DNA from 2 places in the Virgibacillus sp. Bac330 genome. Region 2 is predicted to be linked to the other one. Evidence: predicted binding sites of a transcription regulator. Region 2 holds the regulator's gene; the other holds the start of a gene.
The links. The regulator LexA, encoded in region 2, represses DNA repair genes until DNA is damaged. The targets are predictions, from matches to a motif close to CGAACATATGTTCG.
Positions count from the first base shown of each region.

Region 1 (11,242 bases), 1.8 Mb from region 2:
GCATTAGTACGGCAGCCATTGAACAAGTACCACCTCAATATAGAACAGACATCCAATTACCTGAAGATGTAAAAGGTGGGATGGTTATTGCAAACGTGGAAAACGGATCTCCTGCTGACAAAGCTGGGCTACAACAATTTGATGTGATCACTAAAATTAATGGAAATGACGTGACATCCATCTTAGAATTACGGAAATTTTTATATTCTGATGCTTCTGTTGGTGAGAAAATAGATGTTGAATATTACCGAGATGGGCAAAAAGAAACAACCAAGCTAACTCTGGAAGCAAAACAGACAAAAAGTGAAAACACAACAGAAGAAGGATAGAATAAAGCAGGTTACGGTCCAATTGGATCATAACCTGCTTTTTAAGGCAATCCATTTTCTCTTAATTTTAGCTATGCCGAATTCATTCCTTTTGTCTTAAGAGCAGGGGTTTTCCAAGAATATGTCGAAATGAGATACTTAAGAGGCGAAATGCAGATAAGGTAAATGAATAACATGAAATGTTTATTTTACCAAATTTACCTAATGCTGTTATAATAGAGGCCTATCTCTCATTACAATTAAAGGAGGAAGGGTATGATCTGTCCGAATTGTGAGCACGAAACAAAAGAAGGAAAGTTTTGTAAGAATTGTGGTGCACATCTTAATCTTGAAGAAGCAGCAGTAGCTGAAGAAGGGGAAAGTCAATCTGATACCACACTAAACAATAGGGATTTTTCTTCAACTGTAAGTACAGTAGGAAAACATTTTGCAAGTTTTTTCATGCACTACTTAAAATCTCCACATAAGGCGCGATTTGCCACACAGCAAGATATCATTCCTGCCATCATAAGCATCGTTTTATTCGCACTTGCAGTAACCATAAGCTTCTATGTGGTAGTAACGAGTCAAGTAGGTAGTTATTTTTTGGATATTGGCTTTTTAGATGGATTTATCATCCCATTTATACAATATCTTCTACTATTTGCTTTTATAATTATATTAACTTTCATTTCTACAAAATTAACAGCACAACATATGACTTTGCAAGAAACAGTAACAAAAGTTGGAATTTATACAATCCCTTTTCTTCTTATTTTTTTAGCTGGAATTTTACTTACTTGGATTAGAATCCCTTTTTTCAGTGTGCTTATTCCGATTAGTTTACTTGGCCCAGTTATATTCATACCATCGTTTATTTTACTTGAGTCAAAAGAAAAAGAACACGGTTACGATAGAGTTTATGTTTTAATCGCCTTTTATTTCATTTCTTTTGTAGTCATGTCTTTCCTTTTACAAGATATGATAGGAAGATTACTAGGGGGGTTATTTGGAGGATTAATGGGCGATTTTTTCCAAGGTTATTAATAAGAAAAACAAAGGCTATCGGACAGTCTTTGTTTTTCTTTTTTTTCGTATACGATAATGACTTATTTTAGAGCAACTGGACAATGGAACAGTTAGCAGTATTAAACAAGGAACAAAGGCTCGGGGCGCCCGGTTAGCAACGTAGCGACTGGAACGAATCAACGAAAGTTTTAGGAATCATGTTCCTGCAACAGGAGTATGCCGGCGCCCTCCGGCAAGCCCGCCTTTAGTCGGACTTCCTATTTAGGGCGAACCGATGATGACTTAGCTTAGGGCAATGGAGTGAAGTCGCCTAGTTGCTGGGCGTTGGAGCCGGACGTGACTAAATAACTTGGTGAGTTTATCCATATCTTCTAAATTTTGTAATAATAGTGAAAAAGTGCCTGTTATTGAGAACGGGCACTTTGATCTTCACCCAAAAAACAAATCAAAAAGATTGCTTCCTTTAGAACTTTTCTTGTTATAGAATTCCGAATAGCCACATTCTTTACAATAAACGACTAAAAATTGATTGTTTTGTACGTCGAACACCTTTGACAAGCCGGTTCCCGTCATAGCCACTTCCTTTTGATCAGCGTTTGTACTTCCGCATTTTAAACAACCTTTTTGCTGCAATCTAATCACCTCTCTATTAAAAAAACTTGTCTTGCCTTAGTCTGTCTTATACTATTATTAAAAATAATTTTACTCCCCTATAGTATAAAAATACGTTTCTCATAGAAGTTTGGTTTCAAGAAATGAACATTTACTTTTAGAAAACTCAGCGCTTACTAATTTTAAATTTATTACCTTTTTTATCTATCGCGCAAAAGAAAATGACCCTTTCTTACATCCATCTTATTTATGACTATTTTTAAATCTCAAATACAAAGCATTGTAGAGCCAGCTTTAAGCGTTAAAAATGCCGGTTGTAGAAGTTAAGAAGAGACAACCGCACCTAAATAATTTTTTCGTTAAAAGATAAAGATTTGCTTATTCTTTATCGTTCATACTCATCATCTGTTTGGTCCATAACAGGTTCCGTATATTTCCCATCAGAAGATGCACCTAAATATCCTTCCACATCTTCTACATAGCCGACTTGTTCGTCACTATTCGGATACATTTTATTATAACTAGCCTTATCACCGTAAAAATCAGAAGATGTTTCCGATGTACCATAACGGCTAACTTCCTGCCAAGCATCCTCAGCGTCATAGCCAACTTGTGTCTCATCACTTATTTTATCAGGATTTATATTAGGGCTATACACTTCCTCTTCCATGGTGCGCGTTTGGTTAAATGAATCTTGTACGGTATGCTCCATACATCGGTCTGCAGTTGGGAGAGCTTCAAGCCGTTCATAAGGGATATCATTGCCACATTCTTTGCAAATTCCATAAGTACCTTCTGCAATTGCATGTAAAGCTTTATTAATATCTTCTAATTCCTTTTCAGCATGCTCATTAAGCGCGACATCCTTTCCTCTTTCAAATAATTCGGATGCTGTATCTGCAGGATGATTATCATAATTGGACAATTCACCACTTGATTGTTGCACGGATTCTAAAGTTAACCCCGTATGCTCTTGAACATGGGAAATAAGTTCGGATTGGCGATTTTGTAAAGCCTGTTTACAATTTGCTAATTGCTGTTCATTAATCATTTTTTCACCCTCTTTTATATCCTGTTTATTTTAATACTATGCGCAAAAAAAGAGAGTGACATGCTTTATTTCTGTTCCCAAATCATGTAAATGAGAATATAGGTGTTTTCTTGTTTCTTCTTATTGCTTTTCTGTATATATTAAACCTTTTTGGGCATTGTATATATAGTATTTTTGACTTGTTTTCATTTTTTTATTTTTTCCCGTTACATTCCTGTGACATTTTAAAAAAGTCACATATACAATGTGACGAGAACCAAAGTTTTTTCTTCTTCTATTCACAAAATTCAAACCTCTCATTCTAAAATAGAGGGGTTATTTTATCCACACATCCATAATGCATTCAAAAGGCAAACGTTGCCCAGCAATGCTTATGTATTTATTTTGTTTATTAATACTGGTTATCTTACCTTTTACTTTATAAAAATTATGTTTATCAAAATACCTTAATTCGACTGTAAGATCATTAACTACAGCCATTAACAGTTTAGTGTTTATTTCCTCTTGCTGCTGTTCATCTAATATAGGTTTTTCCTTGTGTTCTTGTTCTTTCCACATTTCTTGAAGCATTTCAATATGTTCTGGCATCATGATAGATGTCCACTTGATAGAGCCACGATCATTAACCATTATGAAACAACCTTCTTTCTCACTTTTCCTGCTGACAATATATTTTCAATGTTAAATGTTAAATGTTCGTACTTGTTTACGATAAAAGCAATAGGCTAAAATACTATTTTCCTTTATTTTGATCACTCAAATATATAGCTCAGTTACTTGATTATTGCTATCCATATAAAAGATGATGATCTTTTGCTTGTTATCTAATGAATTTTTAAATAAGCCTACAATGATTACACCAACTCAGAACGTTTGTTCTTAGTGTATCACAAAACTGAACTAATGTACGTGTTATTTTATGGAAAACAAAAAAATACCACCTCCTCGCAATTCGTTTCATTATATCTATAGGAGGCGGGTTGAGAATCATCATAAATATCTTTTTTACACTGTGAGTATTTCTATCTACACTAGATACCTGGCAAAAAGAAATTACAGTTTTATTATTTCCTGTAGTAACTCTGACTACTCCGCTAAATACATCAGTTGGATTTGAAGACGATATACTTCCTGCTTGTTGGCTCTGCGTATTCATATCAAATGACCTATTAGGCACAGAAGAAATTAATGTCATTAAATCTCCTTTTACACAAAACATAATAAAATTTAAAAGGAAGACAATACATTATCCACTTTTAAATTTTATATAAATTAACTAGAAGGATAATGAGCAGTGATGCAAAATTTCCCTGTGCAGGCATTTGCGGGTGGAGAATTATCCGTGCAAGTTATTTGAACTCGATCAAAAGCTTCAAAAAATGTCACGGCACGAGTATTACCAACATTACTTAGTGGAGAATTTGGAACTTGAAAGTCCGCAACTTCTGTGGCACCGTTAAAAACGGTTACAATTAAATTAGCAGCACACCCGTTATCATAAAAAACACTCACTGTTCCAGTAACAGGTTGTTGGGAAAAATAAACATCATCAGATTCTCCACAAGCAATAGTAAAATTCCCACACACTTCATCAGTTAAAAGCTCACCATTTCCTCTGTCTGGACAGCAACAACAATTACCCATATACTTACCCCTCCTTTTTCTCCTTCAATAACAATTAATGCTGAAACAAATACTTTGCTTCAACTTTAGCCCTGTTCCATATAATTATTTAAAATTGATTAATTTGAATTATGTCAAAAGATAGTGTACTAACATTCAATAGTATTAGACCATATTTCTAGTTGTGAATATTTAATATCAGTTAAAGGGGGATTTACTCTTGAATAATTCCTATAAGGATAGCGCGTGCGGTAATTTTCAAGTACCTTGCGAATTAGGTTGTACAGAAATATTTAATGTCATCGATCATCATAAAAACAAAGCAAAAGGGTCTTTAACAGTTTTTTATCAGTCGGGATGCGCAGAAAAACTAATGATCACCATAAAAGACAGTAATTATTGCCAAAAAATATACTTTATAATGAAAGGAAGTAGTAGAACATTTGCTATAGATGACTTTATAGAAATTGAATTGACTTGTGTAAATGGTTCTAGTCAAATGCCATGCAAAGGTAAATATTGTTTAAATTATGAAATTATAACAAAAAGAAAAAAATCTGATTCTGCATGTAAACGGCCAAAAATGCATATGAATTCTAAATAACCTACGCCAATAAAAGGAGTAAGCTTTTTAAAATCAATACACATCTTTTTTTCGCACCCAAGACATAATACCATCAAGTAGCACACGATCTGATTAACCTGTTTAACCGTGTATGAGTTACCCTTAACAAAATCAGCAATCGATTCGCCAGTCGCAAATTTGCTTGCAGATTTTTTTTGACCGTTACTTTTTGTCTAGGACTAAACAATTTTGATTTTTGTTTGCTGGATGTGGTAGATTTACCACTCAACCGTCTATTCACCTCTGCTTTAACTTCGTTGTATACGGAAGAACTAAACACCTAAAGACTTAACTAAAGACTTACGCTTATTAGCATGTCCATTTACCATGCTTGCCGTCAATGACTTCTTGCGCCATCTGGGCAACAGTTTTACCTTTTGGTTTAGATGCTTTTAATGCCTGATCTACGGTTAACCTCTTTGCGCACCTTGTCATACTTAGCTTGAGCAATCCCTAGTGATTTACGTCTAGCATCGTGACTGTTACCATGTTTACCAGCAATAACTTCCTCAGCCATTTTAGAGATGAATTTATTTGCTGGTTTGTTAGGCTTAGATGGTTTTGCTTGTACGCCACTGTCACCCCAATTGCGGTAATAATCGTATACATTTGCAATAAATTCTGCCCAACTTATGCCGTTTGGTTCTAACCAACTTTGTGGATCTGTACGAACCAATTAGTAACTATCTGAATTAGTAATACAATTGCAGGAACCAAGGCCAACCAAATAGACTTCTTTTTCAACCTTACTTTCAATTAATTTTCATAGGTCACCCCCTTTTTTAAAATTTTACAAATGAAAAACGACTCGTCCGATTAGACTAGTCGTTTACCAAAAATAGTAAAGCCTCTTCATTCCGTCATTGCTACTACACTTTCATTATGATTATTATCTCATCGTTTATATAATCATCAAAGTCTGTTTCTTTTGTACCCCTTAAAATTTATCAATAAGTAATACTTCTAACGTAACCAAAGCAAAAAGCCATCCACCCCATAGGCGAATAGCTTCTGCAAATGTTTTTTTACCTTCTGTTCTATTTTTAATGCGTTCTACTTTTGCTTTAACGACACCGATTTCTTCACGCAACCCGTTATACTTTTTAATAATTTTCTCGTTTTTTGCATTTCATTGCTCAAGTCTCTAAAGTCACCACGCATGGAGTTTATTTGTTCGAATAAATCCTTGTTGGTGTACCATGGTCTTTGTTCACTCATATTTCCCCCTACATAAGACATAAAAAAGTACCTCGTTTGAGATGCTTTAGCATTCATTTAGTTTATTTATTGGCTTTAAGTTCTGCGACTTCTTTCTCTAACTCTTCAACGCGCTGCAATAAAGTTTGAGCCACTTTAGCTACAATAGAATTCATAGATTGTGTATCAAAAGAGTAAAATTTAGGATCTATATCATCTGCAATTAATAATTCTTCGGGTGTGGTTTCAGGAATTAAAACACCATATGATGTTTTATCATCAACTAAAAGTTCATCCCCTCTATCAAATACCCTATTATAAGTTTTGTATCCGGCTTTTTCTAAAATCTCCTTCGCTTCTTCAAATGTTAAATCTTCAATGTTTCTATATCTTTTTTCAATTGGTTCCATTTTAATACACTCCCTTGTTATTTTACCGACTTTAGTAATTATTTCTATACATATTTGATTTTCCCTGCATAAAAATAAAACCTATTCAGCGTCTGTCGTACTTAATCTCTCGTTAACTTTTTGCTCCACTAACCCAGCTAAACTATCCATGCTAGAGCTATTTGCAAAAAACTCTTGCATCGTCACAGGCACGTATCCATGTAAATTAATCTGCCCATACTCGTCAATTGCTCTAAAATCAATACGTACTTCATATCTTGTACTGTTGATTTGATATTCAATCATTACTGATTATCCTCCTCTTTAGATTCTTCAAATTGCTGGCAAATGTAATCGTGTATAAACGAACCTTTATTGCTTAATTCTTTGTCATAATCTAGTACCACCTTTTCAATCATTTGCAGTGCACCTTCTAGGTTTTCATCAATAACAAAATGCTCATTGTACAAATCTTCCTGTTACTTTTTAAATTCTTCTACATCTTCAATATGCCAAATCCCATCATCTAAGTACGCAGTGGATACCTGTTTGAAACCAAATGCTTGATAAAACGCCTTTAAATGCTGTTGGGCTTGAATCTTAATATTGTTTTTAAAATGATTCACTGTATATTTCATCGCTTCCTCCATTTATTCTTTTCCATATACCCTATCCCAGTAAGCTTTTGTCACAAGGACTCTACCTATAGAAGCTTCTACATATTTACTACCAGCAGGAAGTTATCTTGCGTATGCTACTAAATTTTGGTTATCTTGAAGCCACAAATGTGTTGCTTTTAAAGCATATGGGTCTATTTCTTGATATGCGCATTGCTGTTCGACTACAAATACATTCACTCGAGACTTTAATTAAGTATATAGTTCCAGTTGGTCAAGTTCTTGAAAAGATTTTTTCTCCACCTCATATCATGTCCTCTCCTTCATTATTTCTAGATAGAATAACAGGATTTTCCCATTTTTTGTCGAATGAATGTAATATATAGTGCCAATGGAAAGGAGAATGATTTTGCTTACATATGAGGATCGAATTGGTTTTATAGGTACTGGCGTCATGGGGGCGAGCATGGCAAAGCGAATTATGAACGCAGGATACCACGTTTCCATCTATACACGCACAAAGCAAAAAGCTACGAGCTTAATTAACGCTGGCGCGGATTGGGAAGATTCCATTGCCAATTTAACAAAGAACTGCAAGGTCATTATTACGATGGTAGGCTATCCAAGTGATGTGGAAGAAGTTTATTTTAGCGACCAAGGTATTTTAAAAAATGTAGCTCAAGGTACTTACTTAGTGGATATGACAACTTCTAAACCTAAACTAGCAGAGCAAATTGAAAGCGAAGCAGAAGAAAAAGGGTGCTATGCATTAGACGCGCCTGTATCTGGTGGTGATATCGGTGCCAAAAATGGCAAACTAACCATTATGGTCGGTGGAAAAGAAAAAGCATACAAAGATATACTCCCATTATTGCAAACAATGGGCGAAAACATCATTTTGCAAGGAGAAGCTGGAGCTGGACAACATACCAAATTAGCGAATCAAATAACGATTGCTTCTAATATGGTTGGCGTATGCGAAGCCATTGCTTATGCAAAAAAATCAGGACTTAACCCTGAGTTAGTGCTTGATAGTATAACAGCTGGCGCGGCTGGAAGCTGGTCACTTTCTAATCTTGCACCACGCATGATCAAAGAAGATGATGCACCAGGATTTTATGTAAAGCACTTTATTAAAGATATGAAAATCGCACTAGAATCAGCAGAAGAGCTAGGACTGTCTACACCTGGATTAGCTCTATCGTTAAAGCTTTACGAGGAGCTTGAAGCAAAAGGAGAAGCAGATAGTGGCACACAAGCCTTAATCAAATTATTTTCCTCACCGTAATAATTTTTCATACAGAAGGATAACGCATAAACCTTACGCTATCCTTCTGTTTTTATTTTTGTCACGTTTGCAAGTAATAGGAAGCATTTTTGAGTGAAAAGTTATAGCTTTATCCCTATTAAATTTTTTAAAAATTTAGTTGTTTTACATTTTAAAGCAAATTACACTTGTATTGTACAAACAATGGAAAGGAAGGGAGAAAGGTATAATGGAATCCAAAATAGAAATTATTCCAAAGCAACGAATTGCTTTTATGCGACGAACCGGCCCCTATGGTCGCGAAAATAGGCAAGTAATGGAGCGTTTAAAAAAATGGGCTACGGAAAAGAGTCTCCTTCCATCTGCAACTATTTTTGCTATACCTCAGGATAACCCGAAAAAAACATCACCTAAAAATTGCCGATTTGATGTGGGTATCACCCTCTCTGAGGAATACCTTTTACAAGAGGATAGAGCCATTCGCGAAGGTTGGATTTCTGGAGGAAAATACGTTGTTTATAACATCAATCACACAGCTAAAGATATTGCCAAAGCGTACAAAGCTATTTTCCCAGACCTCAACAAACACGGTTATCAAATAACGAACAAACCTATAATGGAAAGATATACTGGCGATATGTATAACCATCCTTATTGTGACATTTGCGTGCCTGTAAAGTAAAATTTTGGCATACCAAAAGAAGTTATCCGTTTGATAACTTCTTCTTTTTTTCATGGATGAAATCACCATTGATCGCATGGAAAAAGCCATTATACGACTTGTAGGTTCGCTATTCACACAGAAGGTTTTAACTATAAAAGTATCGAAGTTTATTGGTAACACTTGGCTTAAGACCATATTTTTTTGGGATATAGCATCATCGTTTTCCGTATAAGACAACCTTAAAGCTAAACATTAGATACTTTCCTATCTACTTACTTTTAAACAAAAGCTAATAATATAGCATAGAGGTTGCTTAAAGTTGATCATTTCCCAATATTTTCATCGTTTGCACGCATGTAAAAATGTATATGGCACACTTGCGACAAGACAGTAACCTTTCCAACAGATCATTTTCCTTTATTCATGTTTTGGTTATCTACTTCTTGCTGAACGGCAAAAGCTAAATCATCATTTCCAAATAACTGAAGCGCTTGAAGTACCGTTTCTGTTGCGATGAAATCAGCTTCTTCTTTGGGCACTGTCTCCTCCATCATTTCTTCCAACACTTTATTAGCTTGTTGATGAGGATACGCCTTTTTATACACTTCTAAAGCATCTACATCATAATTGACACACCACTGCGCAAAAACTAAAATCATCATTCTTTCATTTTGCTCATAGTTTGCAATGACCGTTTTTTCTGTTTCGTTCATACGCTTACCCACCATTTCTTAACATAAATATCCAAGAAAATGATAACGACTGTTGTAAATCAAGCGGCAAATGGTTATACATCTCCTTACTAACACCTAGCTTTGGTACACCATACCCATCTACATATTCCAAATCTATATCCGTACAAAGCTGTTGAAATTCCCAAGGCATCATTGTATTACAAATGACTGTTTCCCCATGCAAGCGCGGATAACTGTTCGCACGCGGTCCTGCAGTCGGTCCTAATATTCCTACACAGATATGTCCACCCTCTTTTACTACACGCTTTAACTCTTGCAACGCTTGCTTTGGATTTTCCGTCCACTCCAAAACATTCATTGCCATAATGGCATCGAATGTATTTGTGGAAAAAGGAATCTTTTGTACATCTCCTTCCAATACATGGATGCTATTTGGAAGTTTGTTCTTCGCATATTGTACCATCACCGAAGAAATGTCAATTGCAGCTACTTGATAACCTTGCTCATATAACTTATACGCACCATACCCATCACCACAACCTATATCTAATACATGCTGATTAGTGCTCAGAAAACGACGCAAAAATGGGATAACAGCCTGTCTGCTTCCGGTTTCCCACATGTTTTTACTGCGTTCATTCCAAGTAACGGCACGCTCATCCCATTGCTTTGCAACCTCTCCATTCCAATTAAACCCCATATTACATCCCCCTCATTCGCCTTATCCTTGTTTCCATTATGCCTTTTATCCAGCTTTTTTTACAGTAAGATCTTAGATAAAATAATTTTTCAGAAAATTACGCTTACCGTTTTACAGAAACGCTTTCTTATAAATAGTGTAATAAAAAACATGCTAAGACCACAGAATGATATAATTGGGATTGAAGTTGACAGTAACTTTTACGAATGAAATAATTGTTTACGTTTGAGTGAAGCTTAAAATTGTTCTATGTCACCACAATGGACGGATTTTATCATTTACATAAAATGAAGTTGACATATCTACATGTGTGAGAAAAAATAAAACCGCATCATTGTAGATTGTGAAAGGAGAAATAATTTGGAAGCATTTTTAATAATAGTAAAGGATATTATTTTACCAGTTTTTATTATAATGGGATTAGGTTTTTTCTTACAAAAGAAATTTGACCTTGATTTACAGACG
Region 1 is NZ_CP033048.1:87,412-98,653, reverse strand. It holds gene D9780_RS00455 (S1C family serine protease) at 1-329, shown strand, start outside; gene D9780_RS00450 (zinc ribbon domain-containing protein) at 585-1,355, shown strand; gene D9780_RS00445 (zinc ribbon domain-containing protein) at 1,767-1,910, opposite strand; gene D9780_RS00440 (TraR/DksA C4-type zinc finger protein) at 2,335-3,000, opposite strand; gene D9780_RS00435 (YolD-like family protein) at 3,316-3,630, opposite strand; gene D9780_RS00425 (S-Ena type endospore appendage) at 4,273-4,644, opposite strand; gene D9780_RS00420 (S-Ena type endospore appendage) at 4,844-5,227, shown strand; gene D9780_RS00415 (hypothetical protein) at 5,631-5,924, opposite strand; gene D9780_RS21560 (hypothetical protein) at 5,894-5,965, opposite strand; gene D9780_RS20900 (hypothetical protein) at 6,186-6,338, opposite strand; gene D9780_RS00405 (hypothetical protein) at 6,529-6,855, opposite strand; gene D9780_RS00400 (hypothetical protein) at 6,937-7,140, opposite strand; gene D9780_RS20895 (hypothetical protein) at 7,140-7,304, opposite strand; gene D9780_RS00395 (GNAT family N-acetyltransferase) at 7,314-7,472, opposite strand; gene D9780_RS00385 (NAD(P)-dependent oxidoreductase) at 7,855-8,739, shown strand; gene D9780_RS00380 (AraC family transcriptional regulator) at 8,948-9,400, shown strand; gene D9780_RS00375 (hypothetical protein) at 9,790-10,095, opposite strand; gene D9780_RS00370 (class I SAM-dependent methyltransferase) at 10,100-10,777, opposite strand; gene D9780_RS00365 (AEC family transporter) at 11,138-11,242, shown strand, end outside.
Region 1: a site for LexA is predicted at 3,867-3,880, ahead of D9780_RS00435 (YolD-like family protein). Genes of this name have one in related genera too.

Region 2 (11,242 bases):
GCATATCAACGTTTTTATTTTCCGGACTGGTTGTTCATTGCACGCATCATTTGATTAATTTTCTTTTGGGAAGGTTTTTGACCCATTTGCATCATTAATGTTCGTAGCATTTGTTCATTAATCGGTGGATTCTTTTTCATGTAATTCATCATATATTTTCTTGCAAGAAAGAACCCAAGAGCAACACCAATAATTAACGCTGCTACAGCGATTAATACGACCCATATTGTGTCCATGTAAAGCTTTCCTCCTTCGTGTTGTCTCTTAAAACAGTATAGTAAATTAATACTAGGAATACATTGCCTCATTTTGTTCTGGTTGACTGTATTCCAAAATTGGTGTTATCCAACCGAAGTTTTGTATATTGTCGCCAACGACAAAAAGCAATGGTTGGTAACTACGTAATATTGGAAATAGTATTTCCTCAGCGATTTCTAACGTTTCACAATGAAATTTTAAATGTTTTTCACCAATATGTAAAGAAATGCACGCCTTCTTATTATATATACTAACCCTATGCTTGTCTATATTTACAAATAAATTAGCAGAATTAAAACGTTGAATCGTTAGCAAAATTCCTTTATAACAAATTGGATACGTAATGTAATCAAATTGTCTACGCAAATCAGAACGATTAGGTTGGGATTTCAATTCCATAAAAAACCGATATAGTAAGCTACTTTTATGGAAATAATTCTTAGCTACTTCCTCTGTCAAGTGGTATATAGAATACATGTGCATAGGTATAATCTCTCCGATCTTCCTACTATCATGCAGGATGTTATTAGATATACCTATTATACGTGTTATATATTAAAAATACTGTCAGGTTTTAAAGAAAATTACCACTTCTTTTGTCTGTCTTTGGCGATCACTATAATATATTCGATTAAGATAAAAATAAATGATTATTTACTAGAGTAAAAAAAGAATGACCCAAACTTGCAGGTCACTCTTTTTTTACTTAATTAACAAATGATTCTACGTGCTTAACTACATTTTCCACGGTAAAACCATATTCTTTCATTACTTTCTCCCCATTTGCAGAAGCTCCAAAAGTATCAATACCAATAATTTTCCCGTGTTCACCTACATATCTTTCCCAACCGAATGGAGAAGCCATTTCAATAGCTACCCGATTCTTGACAGTTTGAGGTAGAATTTGTTCATGGTAGCTCTTATCCTGTGCTTTAAATCGATCCCAAGATGGCATACTTACTACGCGAGCTTCTATACCTTTTTCCTTCAGTTCGGCTTGGGCACGAATCGCTAATTGTACTTCCGACCCAGTTGCCAGAAGGATTACATCAGGCGTTTCTTTATTTGCTTCACTAATAATATAAGCACCTTTTTTAACACCCTCATACGCATGTTCTTTCGTACCAGAAAGCGTAGGTAAATTTTGCCTGCTTAACACAAGTGCTGTTGGTGTATCTGTAGATTCTAAAGCTAATCGCCAAGCTGCTTGTGTCTCGTTTGCATCAGCTGGTCGAATAAGCGATAAACCAGGCATTGCTCGTAGTGAAGCAAGCTGTTCAATAGGTTCATGCGTTGGACCGTCTTCCCCTACCGCAATAGAATCATGTGTAAACACATAAGTGACAGGTGTGTTCATAATTGATGCAAGACGAATGGAAGGTCGCAAATAGTCACTAAACACAAAGAAAGTACCAGCGAATACATTTAATCCACCGTGTAATGCCATACCATTTAAAGCTGCGCCCATTGCATGCTCTCGTACACCAAACCAAATATTTCTACCAGCATAGTTTTTACGAGAGAAATCATCTTCCCCGTTCATGGTAGTTTTATTTGAGCCGGCTAAGTCAGCACTACCACCAAAGAAGTTTGGAACGGTTTTAGCAATAGCGTTCAATACTTTTCCAGAAGATGCCCTTGTAGCTAGTGTATCTTGTTCCGGTTCAAAAACTGGAAGCTCTTTGTCCCAATCTGCAGGAAGTTCACCGTTGAGAGCAAGCTCAAACTGATTAGCTAATTCTGGGTACCTCTCTTTATACATTGCTAGATGTTGATTCCAGTTTTCCTCCTCTTCAACACCTCTTTTAACTATTTTTTGGTTGAAATCTTCATATACTTCTTCGGGCACATAGAAATCTTCTTCGTGTGTCCATTTATAAAATTCTTTTGTCAGTTTCACTTCATCTTCACCTAATGGAGCGCCATGAGAAGCTGCCGAAGCAGATTTATTTGGAGACCCATATCCAATGATAGTTTTCACTTCAATTAAAGTTGGTTGTTCTTGATTTTCTTGCGCTGCTTTAATAGCTTGTCTAATTTCATTGACATCGTTACCATCTTTGACAGTTAATACTTGCCAGCCGTATGATGCAAAACGTTTTTCAATATCTTCAGAGAAAGATTTATTTAAATCCCCATCTAAAGAAATATCATTAGAATCATAAAGTGCTATCAGTTTACTTAATCCCAGATGTCCTGCTAAAGACGCAGCCTCATGAGAGATACCTTCCATTAGATCGCCATCGCTCACTATTGCATATGTAAAGTGATCCACCACCGCAATATCTTCTTGATTAAATTTAGCAGCCAAATGTGCTTCTGCCATTGCCATACCGACAGCCATACCAATACCTTGTCCTAAAGGCCCAGTAGTTGCTTCTACTCCATCCGTATGATGAACTTCAGGATGTCCGGGCGTCTTAGATCCCCACTGTCGAAAGGATTTTAGATCATCCATGGATACTTGGTAACCAGATAAATGTAGTAAACTGTACAATAACATAGATCCATGGCCTGCTGATAAAATAAAACGATCACGATTAAACCATTTTGAATTTTTTGGGTTATGGTTCATAAAGTCAGTCCATAACGTATAAGCCATTGGCGCTGCTCCCATTGGGAGACCTGGGTGCCCAGAATTTGCATGTTCAATAGCGTCAATAGACAATGTCCGGATTGTATTAATAGATTGCTGCTCAATTGTATTTACCATTTCAGTAAAAACTCCTTTCATAATCATGCCTATACTCATTCTATAATGAAACCTATTTTGCTACAAGTGAAATCATGCACTTATAGCAAAATAGGTATTACTACTTATTGTTGTGCTTTTTTTGTAAATCTTTTACTTTTTTCGGTGTTACATCATTTCCCTCTGGATCAACTACTTTCATTGTTTTAAACTGATTTTTAAATGATTTTCTTACACCCTGTAAGTATTCCTGACGTAATTTTTTTTGTTCGTTTTGTTCAGAAATAGTTAGTCCGTCCGCTTTAGATTTTCTTGCAAGCTCATTAATACGTTCGATCTTACCTTTTGATAGCATCCATCTACCCTCCCTCAGCATATATTTTCATTCCGTTAAATGTTAAGTTTTCGTTGACAAAAATTGCACTTTCTTTCATTGTACAAGAGATGTCATTGAGATAAAATAGGTGTGCTTATCAACATGATTTATTTACAGTACCATATAAAAAAGAGAAGGGCAAAGAACTTGTCCTTCTGAGAATAATTTTATTTTTGTTTGCTTTTGTATTCTTGATAGCGTCTATGGACAGTAGCCTTTGATACATTGTAACCTAGACCATTTAATGTATTAGCAATTTCTTTAAACGTCAGACCAGTTTGGCGTAAATTAATAACTTCTTCAACAGGAAATTCTAATCTTTGCCTTCCTGGGGCTTCATTTCTATTCGAAAGATTTAAAGTAGGATCATAACCTTTTGCAATCGCCTGCTTCATCCCTCTTTTTATCTTCATATTATGTATTTTGCGTTGATACTCCTCCACAATTCCAACGATCTGCAACACCATGGAATCTGCTTCCGATAACTCTAACTTTCCTCCATGAAAACTTGTATAAATTGGAACATGTAATTTCTGCAGCTGGTGAAAAAGGGCAATTTTTGTATTTCCCCTACCTAACCGAGTCTCGTCTTGAATCAATAAACAATCTGCCCTTTTTTGAGAAAAAATCTCTAACATCTTAAATATCCCATCTCGATCGATACTATATCCGCTCTCTTGCTCTTGTATACAAGCGACCACAGCAAGTTGATATTCAGCTGCCAGTTTAACCAACTCCTGTTTTTGTCTTATTAATGATGTTTCTTGAGTTTCTTTGTCAGTACTTACCCTACAATATACAACTGCCTTCACAATGTTTACTCCTTCTATCATATTAACTCATTATAATAGAATAATATAAGAAACCTAATGTTAATGCAAAAGCTACAAGATAGAATGCGTCTGTTTTGGTCAGTTTTTGAAACATCTAATAGCCCTCCTTATACAATATAGAACTTTTGTTCGTTTTATACACTTATTATACTCGAACATATGATCTTGTCAAGCGTTTTTTCGAACGAATGTTTGCGCGAAGTTTTATCTAATGGTAAACTAAGGTTAATTAATATTATGTGCGAGGTGATAGATTCATGACTAAACTTTCCAAAAGGCAACAAATGATTTTAGATTATATAAAAGATGAAGTAATGCAAAAAGGTTATCCACCATCTGTAAGAGAAATTGCCAAGGCTGTGGGTTTGGCATCTAGCTCGACTGTTCACGGGCATTTAGCTAGAATTGAAGACAAAGGCTATATTAGACGCGACCCTACAAAGCCAAGAGCAATTGAGATCTTACATTTGGAAGAAGAGAATCCTATTCCAAAAGAAGAAGCACTTTATGCGCCTGTTATCGGAAAAGTAACAGCAGGATTACCTATAACAGCTGTAGAAAATATTGAAGAATATATTCCACTTCCTGCAAATACAGCTAACCCTGATGATAGTCTATTTGTTTTAGTGATTGAAGGAGAGAGTATGATTGAAGCCGGAATTTTAGATGGAGATATGGTAATCGTTAAACAGCAAAACACAGCACAAAACAGTGAAATTGTTGTTGCAATGACAGCAGATAATGAAGCAACCGTAAAACGTTTTTTTAAAGAAAAAGATCATATACGATTACAACCAGAAAATGCAACGATGGAGCCGCTTGTATACGATAATGTAACCATTTTAGGGAAAGTTATTGGATTGTATCGACATATACACTAAAAACTGCCAATTGGCAGTTTTTAGTGTATAAATATTGGGTTACTATGAATTTTGTTCTGTCAATATTCCCCTGTATAATGAACAGGACAATAAATATGCACATAGTAAACGGGGCTCTTTTCCTTAATTTGCGAAAGGTAAAACAATGAATAACAGTATTCTTCGAGGCACAACTGATGCGTAGTGGCATGTTGCTTTGCTTCTTTCAAGATTTCTTGCATCTTTCTCATATTAGAGAAGGGATTGCCTACAAAATTATAACGAAGTGCTGTTGGAAAACTAATTTTTTTGATATCTTGATCGATACTAGAAATAATGTTAGAGCAATATACTTCTCCTTTTTTAGGATGATGAAAATCCCTTAAGTTGTTTTGATAAACAATCATCAAAGTTTTATTCCAAAAAACATCTTCTTGGGAATCATACAGGTTGGATTCATTAATATTGAATCCTTTATCATCAGCTGTAAAGTTAAATCCTTTACAAGTAAATATGTAATTATCCTTAACTACTTCCCACATATTTGGTTTTGTTTGAAAAGAGGCTAGTCTTCTATTTAACTCTTGTAAAAAATAAATTTTTTTATCTAATAACTCTCTCTCTAGCAATAATGTCTCTAAATAAGTCTCGTTAAATCCCGATACATCTGTCAAATCTTTATAATCAAGCCAGTTCTTAATTGCTTTTAAAGGTACACCTAGTTCACGCAACCAAGTCACATTACTAAACTTTAAAGCATCATTCAAAGAATAATACCTATATCTATTATCTTTAACAACAGAAGGAGTAACTAAATTCTCTTTATCATAATAACGCACTGTGTCACTAGACACCCCATGAAATTTGGCTATGTCTCCTGTTTTAAAATATTTTTCAGCCATATGTTAAAAACTCCTTTGTTTTGTCTTTAAAAGCGACTAGCATAAGGTGTGTAGATGTTATCTAACATACTATAGAATACGTTACAATTCTAAATTTATCAACGGACGTTACACAACTTAATAAGACAAAAAAGGAAGAAAAAATTGAAAAAGACCTGTATAATGAATACAAGTCTTTTTCTCTAGTACTATAAAAGGGTACCTGCTTGAATTCGTTTATTCAAGACTTGAGGTTAACATATGGTATTGAAGAAACGCTTTTATTTCAATTACTCAGTAGCTACGTTGCTTAACTGTGTCAGAATTTCACTATAAGACGGATATGGATGAATTGTATCTTTTAGTTTACGGAAGGGAATATGGAATGTTTTCATAAGTTGCAATTCGCCTAATAACTCACAGGCTCTTTCCCCTAAAATACTCGCTCCAATTATAAACCCATCTTGATCACAAATTATTTTGGCTTCTCCAGTTGTCTTTTGATCAACAACAGCCCTATCTAATTCAGAATAGCTTACTGTATAAACATTAAACTTGTCTTGAAATTTCTCCCTTGCTTCATTTTCAGTCATCCCTGTTCTAGCCAATTCTGGATGTGTGAAGGTGCACCAAGCTGGGTGTTGCTCTATGGGGGTATGCATTTCTAAAAATGCATGTCGCATTGCCTGTTTAGCTTGAAAGCCAGCCATATGAGAAAATAAATAAGGACCAACCGCATCTCCTACAGCATAAATGTTGCGAACTGAAGTTTCATTATATTCATTAACTTCAATGCCTTTGTTAGTATAGCAAATCCCCAAATCATCTAAACCAATATTTTCTATATTCGGCTTTCTACCTAAGGCAAACAATATATGTTCTGCTTCAATATGTTCAAGTACATCGTTCCTATTTATAGTTAGTGTTGTAGTACCATTTGCTTGTTTTACTTCAAGCGCCTTCGCAGATGTATACAGTTGCACCCCTTCCTCTTCCAACGTACTCTGGAGCTGGTGTGCTAAGCCCTTTTCCTCTCTAAACAAAATACGGTCAGCCATTTCAACTAGTTTTACTTGCACTCCTAACCGTTGAAAAGCTTGCGTTAATTCAACACCGATAGGGCCGCCCCCTACAACGATTAGATTTTTTGGTAAATCTTCAAGCTGAAAGACGTTCTCATTTGTTAAATAGTTAACCTGATCAATTCCTTTAATAGAAGGGATAAGTGCTCTTGATCCAGTGGCAATAACTATATTTTCAGCAGTAATGATTTTATCGACTACACGTATGCTATGTTGATCGTTAATTTTCGCATCACCTTGAATATATTCAATACCTGCAGCCTGTAATTGCTCTACTGCCTCCGCTTGATGCGCTTTTTTTATTAATTGACGAACTTTACTCATTATTTGCTTCCCATCGACTTCAATGTTGGCATATTTTTTTGCCGTATGAATTTCATCAGCAAGTTGAATAATTGCTTTACTTGGAATACAACCCGCCCAAGTACATTCTCCGCCTGGCTTATATTTGTCAACTAATACAACTTTTTTTCCCATACTAGCTGCTTCCATAGCGGTGTTTAGACCACCTGCTCCTGCACCAATTATTGCTACATCATATGTGAACATTGTACAACTACTCCTTTATCTATAGTTACTATGTTTGTAAGTATAAACTATGGAACGATTCCAGAGTCAATACGTATTGCCATACTCCGGCTTACAAAACTGGATAGTTCACTCGAATCTGTTTTCTTCCGTTATATTTAGGTTTTACTTTGTATGGCGATCACAAGGGTCATCCGAAGTGTAGTAGCATATTTGCCACTCGGTATAAAGTATGCGCAACCCACCTATATACTTCGTCGTGTTTCTGTCTTCCAGAACTCCTCTTTTTTGATGATATTCTAAACAAGGTATAGAATGCGAAACCGTCTTATTTTACAATAAGTAAAGTAACTATTCGCCCTTTACCGTCTAATGAACTAGCGTTTATAGGAAATATTAACTAAAATATTTTCTTTTGATCTCTTTCCTCTTTTAAAATTTCTACAGCCTCTCTAAAACGTTGTGAATGTATAATTTCTCTTTCCCTTAAAAATTTCAGGCTATCGTTTAAATCAGGATCATCAGACATATCAATAATCCATTGATATGTCGCCCGTGCCTTTTCTTCCGCAGCAATATCTTCATACAAATCGGCAATGGGATCTCCTTTGGCCTGGATATAAGTGGCAGTGAATGGAGCGCCTGCTGCATTATGGTAGAACAGCGCTCTATCGTGATTAACAAAATGTTCGCCAAGACCAGCCTGCTTTAATTGTTCGGGAGTTGCATCTTTCGTTAATTTATAAATCATCGTTGCAATCATTTCCAGATGCGCAAATTCTTCAGTTCCAATGTCATTTAAAAGTCCTACTACTTTATCTGGTATAGTATAGCGTTGGTTTAAGTAACGCAATGCAGCAGCAAGTTCTCCATCTGCTCCTCCATATTGTTCAATGAGAAATTTTGCCAACATTGGATTACACGTACTAACCTTTACTGGGTATTGTAGCTTTTTTTCATAATACCACATCTTGTCTTCCTCCTATCCAAAACGATATGATCTATATAATTTTAAACTTGCCATGGCCAAGGGGTATCTTTCCAATTCCATGGATAGTCAGAAAAACTTTTTCCAAAATGCATAAGTGGTCCAAATTTCTTTTCAAAGTCCATTTTTAATTGCATCGTTTCCTTTGATAAATTATTAAATTGTTGAATAGCTTCAAGATCGTTAGGATGGGTATCTAAATAAAGGTTTAAATCAACTAGAACAAAATCGTTTGCTTGGATTTCTTCGAGTTGCCGATAATATTCGGGAGGCATTTGCTTATTCACCTTGTTTGTCTCCTTTATGAGGTTCTGGATAAGGACTATATAATTGAGGCCAAAGTGTACCATGATAGAGCGCTTCTTTTGAAGTGTTAAATTGTTCTAATCCATATGGTTGAAACCCCATATATAATTGAGGTGGAGTAGCATAACTTTTCACTTTAATGGGTTTACATGGATCATACGGACTTATATACGGTTTCCAGTATTTATATTGCGTAAACATAAATGTCTCCTTTCTTTATCGTCTATTATATATATATATATGATTGTAACTTGCATTTATTCTTATATTCTTATTAATGATACAGACAAAAATGTACACTACCAAAGTTTAGCAGGTGCCCTCAACATAGATAAATACTAATATAGCTGTTATAAATCCCATTAAGACTTTATGAAATCGAGTAGGAGGGGGCGACTAACCCCCGACCTCTCACACCACCGTACGTACGGTTCCGTATACGGCGGTTTCATTTAAGTCCAACGCATCGTTTGATATCGTTTATGTAGACTCTTTAAGCCTAGGTTTGACCAGTATCGATCACCTAATGCTCTATGTAAGATCGGACTTTTAGCTATACGCCAATAAGCCTTTCTCGTGTTTGCCCACTCCCATGCTTTTCCTTTACTAATTCCAAGTTTTATTAAATTCTTGTATTTTGTTTTGACTTTCTTCCATTCTTTCCAGCGTATCATTCGCATCCTTCTTCGAATCCAGCTATCCAAAACTTCAAATATAGAGGGCGTCTCTGCTAGCTGATAGTAGCCTAGCCAACCTACTAAGTATCGATTTAGCTTTGCGATTCTATCCTGCATATTCATAGACTTCTTTCTTGAGGTTAGTTCTCTGACACGCTGTTTAAAGCGTTTGATACTTTCTTTAGAAACCCGAATCTTTGGGTTCTCTTTATGGAATGTGAAAGAAAATCCTAGGAATTTACGCTTCCATGGGCGGTCTACTGCACTTTTCTGTTCATTTACTTTTAATTTGAGTTTTCCTTCGATAAATGTAGTGATACTTTTCATCACTCGCGATCCCGCTCTCCTCGATTGAACATATATGTTACAGTCGTCCGCATAACGGACGAAATGGAGCCCCCTTCGCTCTAATTCTTTATCTAGCTCATCTAAAACGATGTTGGATAGCAACGGACTTAATGGTCCGCCTTGAGGGGCTCCTTCTGTGTTTGGTTGAACGATTCCGTCCTCCATAATGCCAGCTTGGAGATACCTACGTATAAGTTTAAGTACTCTCGGATCTTTGACCTTTTGGCTCAGTTTCCTCATTAATCGGTCGTGATGTACTTTATCAAAGAATTTCTCTAAATCCATGTCTATAACCCAGCGATAGCCATCTTTCATATAGCTTCTCGCTTTCCTAACCGCGTCATGTCCTCGTCTGTTTGGGCGAAAACCATAACTATGTTCAGAAAATGTTGCGTCATAGATGGTTGTTAGAACTTGTGCGATTGCTTGTTGGATGAAACGGTCTAGCACGGTAGGAATTCCTAGCTTCCTCACTCCGCCGTTTGGTTTCGGGATTTCGACACGGCGAACGGGTTGAGGATAGTAGGTACCTGATTCGAGTTGTTCTCGAACGGAAGCCCAGTGTTCCATGAGATGCGCTCGTAGGTTTTGTACGGGCATTTCATCCACACCGTGGCTTCCTTTGTTACGTTCGACACGTTTCAGTGCACATATTAAGTTTTCTCGTGATAGAATGCTTTCCAACATGATATCTAACTCCTACGTGAATGGCTCTTTCTTCTTGTGTGGCAATTTCTCTCAGCCCTTCTAGTGTCCCCCACGGGATTCACCGCTTCCTTCACTAGGAAGGTTTTCTTGTTTCTGCTTCATCAAGTATTGCGTACTCCGAAGCGACCATTCTTCTTCAATGATTCAGCCCTTCCTAGAAATATCTAGTACTACGGCTTCGGCTGACTTCTGACAGTTCAGCGAACACTTACATGTTCGGTTACGGCGTGTGCACCGCTTTTCTGTCAGATCTCCCGGGGTAAGCACACATTCTTCCTCTCCATATCCCCACTTCATTTACTCTGTGTACCCTTTGGCAGTAAGGACTTTGACTTGTTGTGCAGTCTCATCCAAGTACACCTAGCCTTCTATGAAGTTCGTGTTCCTAAGGGCGGAGATTTGCCGCCGACTTCCTTCAGATTCTGGGTCACCCCAGACACCCTTGTCTTAGGCTAACCACTACTACTGCCTTCGTGGTTCGGGACTCGAACCCTAGAGAATGTGTGCATGCCTGGCACACACAAAGAAACGAAGCACTGATATGCTTCGTCACCATACAACATTTCGTAATTCTTTTTCTTCATTACCAGTTTTCAGCATTCCATCTGATTGCTCTTTCAGGATAATGCTGTTTACATTGTCTAAATTTATTATTGTATTTTTACTTTTGTACCAATTAGAATCATAGCGCTTTAAACTAAAGAA
Region 2 is NZ_CP033048.1:1,845,706-1,856,947, forward strand. It holds gene D9780_RS08635 (YneF family protein) at 15-236, opposite strand; gene sirA (sporulation inhibitor of replication protein SirA) at 289-741, opposite strand; gene tkt (transketolase) at 965-2,971, opposite strand; gene D9780_RS08650 (DUF896 domain-containing protein) at 3,072-3,305, opposite strand; gene D9780_RS08655 (YneB family resolvase-like protein) at 3,494-4,138, opposite strand; gene lexA (transcriptional repressor LexA) at 4,417-5,040, shown strand; gene D9780_RS08665 (MerR family transcriptional regulator) at 5,100-5,921, opposite strand; gene D9780_RS08670 (dihydrolipoyl dehydrogenase family protein) at 6,191-7,531, opposite strand; gene D9780_RS08675 (manganese catalase family protein) at 7,911-8,480, opposite strand; gene D9780_RS08680 (spore coat protein CotJB) at 8,522-8,773, opposite strand; gene D9780_RS08685 (spore coat associated protein CotJA) at 8,778-9,005, opposite strand; gene ltrA (group II intron reverse transcriptase/maturase) at 9,257-10,519, opposite strand; gene D9780_RS08695 (hypothetical protein) at 11,087-11,242, opposite strand, start outside.